Regions from separate parts of the Bacillus sp. KH172YL63 genome, predicted to be linked through region 1. Evidence: riboswitches for the same ligand, from Rfam matches in the RefSeq annotation. Region 1 holds a riboswitch; the other holds the start of a gene.
The links. Region 1 has a riboswitch for S-adenosylmethionine ahead of KH172YL63_RS09900 (YezD family protein). Riboswitches for the same ligand answer to the same signal wherever they lie in the genome.
Positions count from the first base shown of each region.

Region 2: linked by a shared signal. The riboswitch ahead of KH172YL63_RS01135 (Na+/H+ antiporter NhaC family protein) and the one ahead of KH172YL63_RS09900 (YezD family protein) in region 1 are both predicted to bind S-adenosylmethionine.

Region 1 is NZ_AP022842.1:1,997,146-2,001,560, forward strand. It holds gene KH172YL63_RS09890 (sulfate permease) at 1-493, opposite strand, end outside; gene KH172YL63_RS09895 (phosphoadenylyl-sulfate reductase) at 551-1,249, opposite strand; gene KH172YL63_RS09900 (YezD family protein) at 1,351-1,464, opposite strand; SAM riboswitch class I at 1,582-1,687, opposite strand; gene KH172YL63_RS09905 (MaoC/PaaZ C-terminal domain-containing protein) at 1,856-2,260, opposite strand; gene KH172YL63_RS09910 (MaoC family dehydratase N-terminal domain-containing protein) at 2,257-2,706, opposite strand; gene thiE (thiamine phosphate synthase) at 2,863-3,504, opposite strand; gene KH172YL63_RS09920 (MoeB/ThiF family adenylyltransferase) at 3,524-4,415, opposite strand, start outside.
Region 2 is NZ_AP022842.1:205,578-209,992, reverse strand. It holds gene KH172YL63_RS01145 (hypothetical protein) at 1-325, opposite strand, end outside; gene KH172YL63_RS01140 (MFS transporter) at 475-1,647, opposite strand; SAM riboswitch class I at 1,845-1,950, shown strand; gene KH172YL63_RS01135 (Na+/H+ antiporter NhaC family protein) at 2,054-3,364, shown strand; gene KH172YL63_RS01130 ((S)-benzoin forming benzil reductase) at 3,972-4,415, opposite strand, start outside.

The DNA of each region.
Region 1 (4,415 bases):
AAAAAGCCTCAAAGAACCCTGCAACAATCAATACATATGCAAGCCAGCCTTTTTCTAACCGGACTCCCCGTTTTCCAAGCTTCACCAGCAAAATTCCACATAACCAGGTCAATCCGAACGCGATGACCGGGACAATCACCCAGAAGCTCATGATGGTGATCAAAGACTTCACGTACAGCACCTGAAAGCTGACTCCTACACCAACCACCGCCCCGACCGTCACTTCACTTGTTGATAAGGGGATCCCGATTAAATTCGCCAGGAACAGCGATATGGTCGCCGAAGATAATATGATGATGACAATCTTGATGGATAAGAGTGATGGCGGGATGATCCCTGAACTGATGGTCTTCACCACTTCACCGCCGCCAAGTACCGCTCCGCTCAGAACACCGATTGCACAAATCAAGAGAGCCGTACGGATATTCTTGATGGCTCCCGCTCCATACGCCACCCCCATCGATGCGGCCGCTCCACTGGCACCAATGTTCATGGCAAAGAACAAGCTGATCGCGATGGCCAGAATTTCAAGCAAAGATTCTCACCCCGCTTAATGAAGTCCGCATTCTGTCTTGCCTTTACCCGTCCATCTCCCAGAGCGGAGATCATTCATATCGATGGCAGGCTTTGTGCAATGGGAGCAGCCTATACTCGGATATCCCTGATCATGGAGGGCGTTATACGTTAGATTCTGTTTATGGGCGTATCGCCAAATGTCTTTCCATGTCCAGTGGATCAATGGACAAATTTTGATGGATTGGAATTTTTCATCCTTGTTGATGAATTCAACATTCCTCCTTGTGGGCGATTGTTCCCTCCTTAAGCCTGAAATCCATGCTTTTCCTTCTGATAGTGACTCTTTTAAAGGATCTAACTTTCGAATTTGACAGCACTGATTTGGATTTCTCTCCCACAGCTTTTCTCCGTGGACCTCAGCCTGCTCTTTTAAGGTTAATTCCGGTTTTTTCATCTGAATATCTATACCTGGATATCTTTTTCTTACTTTTTCGATGACCTCATAAGTTTCTTTAAAATGTACGCCTGTATCCAGAAATACAATCTTTGCGTGAGGTTCTACCTTGCTTATGAGATCGATCAGGACGATGCCTTCGATTCCGAAACTGCAGGCATAGACGACTTCGCCTCCGTACTCTTCATAAGTCCATTTCAGTACATTCAAAGCGCCCTTATAAACAGGGTCTATGTCAAAATCGACAGTGTGCGCTTTCCAGTTTGAGTAGGTTAACATATTGCACCCCTTTCCCTGAGGCTTATCCATACAAAAAGAGGCGATAACAAGATAAAGGGATTCCCCTATCTGTGTTATGCGCCTCTAGTTGTCTAGTCAGCTTATTTAATTCGGACTTTCTCATTTTTCTCTAGTTGAATGACTTTCCCGTCTTGAACGACGATCGTGATGGAACCAAAATTCATCGATTCCAGCATGGATTGAATCTTTTCCATCACGTCGTCCCCGTTTTGTTTATTCGCTTTGGTCACATGATTCCCCCAATTTCTTCTTATCCAGATTCAAAAACAAAAAAACAACCATCCATTTTGGAAAGTTGTTCAGGTAAGAATACCTTATCTTCCAAAATGACTTCCCATTTTGCTGGAATTAGCACCTTACATTTCGTAGGTTGCTGGGCTTCACAGGGCCAGATCCCTCCACCACTCTGGATAAGAGTTATTAATTTTAATATTCTAAATAATATCACATTACACACGGAAGTCAACCCGACTTTTTCTATCGGATTTATGTCTTTTGTCTTATTTTTACTTTCCATATACTTTATATCTATTCAATCAATTGGTGTAATACGACATCATATTTTTTCAATTGCTGGATGGAGCCCTACTGGAAAAGTGAATAGACGATGCTTCCTTCAAGCACTTTTTTGTCATGCTGATTGATTGCGAGTAGGCTGAAGGAGAGACAATTTTCCCTTATATCTGTTAATTCGGCGAGCAGGGTGATGTTGTCTCCAAGGAGGACCATCCCTGTAAAACGGACAGAGTAGTCTTGTATGAAGCCTTCCTCACTATGAGCGCTGAACAGCCTGGAGGCAGTTCCCATCGTCCACATCCCATGGGCGATGATACCGGGGAGCCCGAGATTCAGTGCTACTTCTTCATTCACATGAATGGGATTGTGATCACCTGAAGCCTTGCTGTAAGAAATCAAATCTTCCAGCGAAACCGGTCCCAGTTCAAGCGGGGGAAGTCGGTCTCCTTTTTGATATGTCCGAAGATTTCTCATTGATTCCACCTCTCTTTGACGGCTTCCGTAATGATTACAGTGGAGGTGGAAAAGAAAATGGTCTCTCCCTCCGGTGTTTTCCCGATGTCCTCGATCACAAGGAAGCCAAGCGTCCCCGACGAACCGGCCCGTTCATTATAATTCTTTATCTCAGTCGAGCAGCATATCGTTTCGCCTACATATAACGGCCTCCTGTATTGAAAAGACTGTTCCCCGTGGATCAATCCTTCGTTTGGTAAATGGAAACCTTCAATCATTCCGTAGTCAAACACCCTCGGGAAAGTTGGTGGAGCAATATTTCTACCATAACGGGAACGTTTGCCGTACTCTTCGTCCACATAGATGGGATGAGGGCCGCCGATCGCTTCTGCAAATTGACGTACGGCGTTCTGTTCGACAATGTTGGCAACAGGATCAGAGCGCCTGCCTATATATTTCTGGAACATGTCTACACCTCTATTCTTTTCAAACTCTTACTATTATCTTATCATTCTATCCTGAAAATTATGGAGGTGACTTGAGAATCAGGGCTGTCATGGAGATTTTTTTACAAAAAGAGGGGCAGTCCCATTCTGTCATGAGGCTGCCCCTTGTATCAGATGTCAAGTTGATGAATTGTTTTCTTTCGTGACGTGCAGTAAATGAATCGTATCAGGAGGATTTTTGCAAATCGCTGATATGACAGCGATTCCATCTGCCCCTGCTCTAAGAACCTGTGATGCATTTCCCGCGTGAATGCCACCGATACCCACAAGTGGCAGCTCTATGCCTGCTTTTCTGATTGATCTGATCACTGAGGGACCTTGCACATCCCTGCAATCGGACTTCGTGGACGTATGAAACATAGGGCCTACGCCGATATAGTCGGCTCCCGCATTTTTTGCACGCTTGGCTTCTTCCACATGATGGACGGACACGCCAAGGATCTTCTCGCCGATTTTTTTCCGTACGTCTTCGACTGAATCATCTTCCTGTCCGATATGAACCCCATCCGCATTTAATGCAAGGGCAAGTTCCACATCATCATTCACTATGAAAGGAATCTTGTGCGCGCGGCATACATGTTGCAGGCTCCGGGCGAGGGTGTACCTGGCTTTTCCGTGCAGGCAGTTGAGGCCCTTTTCCCGGAACTGAAACATGGTGATCCCCCCTGCGGCGGCTTCTTTCAACACTGAAATGGGATCCTTTTCACAATTCGTACTGCCCATGATGAAATAAAGCCTTAAATAGTGTTGTATATTCATATTTTCACCCCTGCTTCCTTCATCCCATATAGCGGTGGTAGACTGTCCTGGCCGTATCGGTTTCCTTCGTTCCATGGATGATCGCCCGGCCATCCTTGAAAAGAACGAATCTCAAAGCTCCCTCATTGAAAGAAATCAAATAGGGATTCGCCATCACTTCTTTTCCTTTGGTGCTTAGCATCAAGGCGAATTCCTTAAGATTGATGGACGCAGGTGATGCGGGTCGGATTTGAACAGCCTCCCTCCCGCATAGGACGGCTGTTTTTGTTTGGTTGGCATATTGCAGGTAAGGATATGTCCTTGTGTGACCGCAGGAGGGGCAGTCTTCTTTTTTTAATGAGCCGACAGACAAAGACGAATACTCATTTTTCCATAAATCAAATGAAACGATTCTGTGACTGAGTGAAGAGGCATCTTCTACTAATATTTTCAACGCTTCGGTCGTTTGAAGGGCTGTGACAGAAGAAACGGCAGGACTGATGATTCCCGCCGTATCACACGTCATTCCCCCGGTCGGGACCGAATGGATCAGGCATTGCAGGCAAGGAGTAACACCGGGTACCATGGCAAAGGAGATGCCGTAGCTTCCTGCGCAGGCACCATAGACCCAGGGGATGTCATGGAGATGGGCTGCATCGTTCATCATCATCCTTGTTTCAAAGTTATCGGTGGCGTCAATCATGAGATCGACGCCATTGAGCAGGTCCAACAAATCTTCAGCCAATACATCTCGTACATGAGCAGAAACCTCGACTGTTGAATTGATTTCTTGCAATCTGTTTTTTGCTGCAACCGCTTTTGGCAAAGAATCGATGGCATCCTGTTCTTTGTATAGCTGCTGCCGTTGCAGATTGCTCCACTCCACATAGTCACGGTCAACAATCGTCAGTTTTCCGACGCCGGCACGGACC
Region 2 (4,415 bases), 1.8 Mb from region 1:
TGAACTTGACTTTCCCATTGTCTGCATCATTTCCGAATGACAGGAGGGCATCATCGTAGTGCTTTCCCCCTTCATCAGATGAAAATGGCTCATCTCTCACCAATTCCCCGTGTTCATACACCTCGATTGTCTTGACAAGGACGGTATCCTTTCCGGTCTCCCCATTTATTTCAAAAAATTGTATATCATGTATCCCTGTAAACCTGATCAGTTCACCTTCATGTTCATCTAGTTTGTATGGTTTCACCGTTACATTCCCCTGTCTGGATGTACATCCAGACGTAATCAGCAAAACCGCTACGATCATCAGCCAAATTTTCCTCATGGGCCACCGCCTTCTATTTATTTCCTTTTATACTATTACACAGGGGTTGAGATAAACCCTTCTTTTTATATTGCCTGCAAAAAAAAATCCGGACGCAGCCGATTTCATTGAAGAAAATCGGAGACATCCGGATTGACGGCTTCACGTCCTTAATACGCGAGTGCATTCTTCTTCTCTTCCTTCATCAGGACGAAGCAGAGAAATACGCCAAGGAGTGACAGGACCGCAAAGAAAAGATAAACGGTATAAATCGAGTAATTTTCATAAATAAAGCCGCCTACAAAGGTGCTGAACCAGTTGCCCAATCCGTTCCCGATGGCAGAGTAAACGGTGACCGCGGTCGCCGTAATATGAGCAGGCGTGATTTCTTTGATGTAACGCAAGCCCGCCGGGATGAATAATCCGATGGCAAGGCCCTGCATCACGGCTGACGAGTAGACGAGCCATAGACTGGGTTCGGTGAAGTAGAAAAGCCAGCGCAGCATCGAAGCAGTACCTGCAAGCGCTGCGACAGTCAATAATCCGAATTTATCGATCCAGCCCCCGGCAATCCTCATGAACGGGACTTCCGACAAGACGGCAATCAAGAAGGCCAGGCCGATCCCGGCATACGTCCCGCCTGAATCTTCAACAAACAAGCCGAAATACACATTGTTTGCTAAATTCGGACCGAACACCAAGAACGTGACGGCCAGGAAGATAAGGAACTTCTTCAACGTGAACAATTCCTTCATCCCTGCTTTTAAATCAAGCTTCGCAGCCGCCCTCTCTTTCGGAAAACGGAAGGACAGGAAGCCGGAGATGACCAGGCAGATGAAGAACGAATAAAAAATGACCGTTGGCCCGATGAATCCTTCAGAAAGCCGGCCCATGATGTAAACGGCAATACCGAATCCGAGCGACCCGAACAGACGGATATTTCCGTAGTTGTACCCGACCTTGCCTGTATACTTCAGGCTGATACTGTCTGAAACAGGAATGATGGCACTCTGGAAGATGGCCACAAGGATGGCCACGATCAGAAGCCCCAGGTACACATCCATGAATAAGTAGCCGAGTGCAAAGATCCCCGCCACGAAAGAGGTCAGTCCGAGGACCACGGTCGGACGGTTCGTCGCATCACTAACCATTCCCCATATCGGCTGGAAGAAGATCATCATGATGGGACCGACAGACATGATCGTCCCAATCTGATAACCGTTCAAACCGACGCTTTCACTTAAATATACGCTGAGTAAAGGAAATAAACTGCCGACTCCGAAGAACGTCAGTAAATAAAAGCCTTGTAATGTCAGTATTTGATTTCGCACATTTCTTTCCATTACGGAATCCCCCAAGATGATTTTTGTCTATCTAATAGTAGACCTAGAAACGGTAATTGTCTACGAGTATTTGCCTGAATATGGATAAAGTCCCATAAATACAGTCCCATGGCCCTCTGAAAAAATTCCCGTTTGACTTTTTCGATTAAACCCTTTAAAGTATGTAAGTATCTTTAAATCAACTAAATACGATATTCTTCTTATCCAGAGAGACGGAGGGACTGGCCCTATGATGTCTCGGCAGCGGACTCGACCAGAGTGCTGTGCCACATCCAGCAAGCATGTATGCTTGAAAGATAAGGGGAGTGTTTCTTTCGATTGAAACCTCTTCTTATCCTGGAAGAGGTTTTTTTAGTTGATTTATTCACATGTTAAATTTACAGATGATCACAAAGGAGTGTTACGTATGAATCAAGAAAAAGGAAACTTATTGGCCTTATTGCCATTAATCATATTTGTTTCCCTGTTCCTCGGGGCAGGCATCATTTCAGGAGACTTTTATGCATTTCCTGTACTCGTATCCATCATCATCGCTGCTGTCGCGGCCCTGTTGATGAACCGCAAGGAGACGCTAACCGCCAAAATCGAGCGGTTCGCCAAAGGGGCCGGTCATCCGGATATTATGATCATGGTTTTCATCTTCCTGCTCGCAGGAGCATTTTCAGGCGTCGCAGAAAAAATGGGCGCGGTGGATGCCACCGTCAACTTTGCCCTCTCGGTGCTGCCGGGTAATCTTGTCATCGTTGGATTATTCATGATTGCTGCATTCATCTCCCTGTCCATGGGAACATCGATGGGAACGATCGCAGCCCTTGCACCAATCGGCGTCGGAATCAGCTCAGGCACCGATATTTCCATGCCCCTTGCAATGGCGACCGTCATCGGGGGAGCGATGTTCGGTGATAACCTGTCGTTTATTTCCGACACAACCATCGCTGCAGTCCGTACGCAAAAAACGGAAATGAAAGACAAATTCAAAGTCAATTTCTTTATCGTCTTACCTGCTGCAATCCTGACGATGGTAATCCTTTTCATCCTTACGATGGGGAATTCATCATCCGTAGGTGCTGAAGGATTCGACTGGATCAAAATCCTTCCTTACCTTGGTGTCATCATAGCCGCACTGGCCGGATTGAACGTATTCGCCGTCCTGTTTGGGGGCATCATCCTTGCAGGTGTCATCGGATTCCTTGATGGAAGCTTCACACCATCCAGCTATTTCGGAAGTGTGGCAGAAGGAATGACAGGCATGGCAGAAATCGTCATCCTTTCAATCCTCATCGGTGGTGTCGTCGAACTGATCCGCCACAACGGAGGCATCCAGGCGATCCTTTACCAAGCCACCCGCAAAATCAAGTCTCCACAGGGAGCACAATTTGCAACGGCAGGCTTGGTCAGCTCGACAAACCTTTGTACAGCCAATAACACGATATCAATCATCATTGCAGGACCGCTTGCCAAAACACTCAGTGATCAGTACGGCGTCGATGCCCGCAAATCTGCGAGCATCCTGGACATATTCTCCTGCGCCGTCCAAGGCTTGATCCCATACGGGGCACAGGCCCTGTTGGTGGCGGAAGTTGCCGGCATCTCACCGGTCAGCATCATCCCATACGCCTTCTATCCGATCCTGATCGCAGTCTGCGGCTTGATCGCCATACAATTCGCCCTGCCGAAATTCACCCGCAAATCTGCCGGTGAAGCGGACGCAGTTTGATGAGATGGGAGACCCTTTTTGGAGGGTCTCTTTTTTTGTATGGGTTGGATGCTGATTGTGGGGGTTATGTTGGGACGGGATGGGGCTGTTTTTCTGGTTCCATTTTATGGTATTTGACGCAATTATGATGGGGATAGACGCAATTCTAGAAATTTTGACGCAATCAGGGGGCAAACCGACGCAATTATTTTAAAAAAGACGCAATTACGGGGGAAAATGACGCAATTGTCTTTGGTCGAGGGTCTGGAGGTGTCATCGGGGTGTTGCTATATCAGGGAATCTGCCAGGCGTCGTGTGGGGGAGAAACGCATATATGCTTGGAAGTGACGCATAAACTTGGATTCTGACGCATAAATCTGAAAAGTGACGCACAAAATCGAATTCCGACGCATAAATCCTGAAAGTGACGCATAACCCCTCTCTTCCCCAAAAATCTTTTGACTCTCTCCTTCTTAATCCCCGGATTCTGCACCCAAATGAGCAATCACCCCTCTCCCTGGGGTCATTTCCCGATTCAATATCCCATAAATATGAGAATCTCCCTCCCAGCAGATCCAACCACCCCAAACAAAAAAAACAGATCCCCCTCAAGGAATCTGCCTCTTCACTACAACAAATCATTCACATGATAAAGCTTTCCGCTCTCGACTTCCTTTTCCGTTACAAGCTTGAGGAGTACTTCCCCGACGGTGTCGGTCGAACGGAGCATCCCTTCTTCTTTGTAGCGTTGGAAAGACTCGACATCGGCGAAGGATTCCTTCGATGATGAACGGATCTCCCCTTGCATGTCGGTATCCATCACGCCTGGACTGAAGGCAATCGCCTTGTGGCGGCTGTGGGTTCTGGCAAATTCCAGGCTCACCGTCTCAGTCAGCATATTCACGCCGGCCTTTGTCGCACAATAAGTGCTCCATCCGTATACAGGTCGGCTCCCTGCACCTGAGCTGATGTTGATTATGATCATAGTGGTTGCCGAACCTTTTGAAGCCCGAATCAATTCATTCGTCGCGATCATCGGCGACAGCAGGTTCACATTCACGCTTCGTTCCAG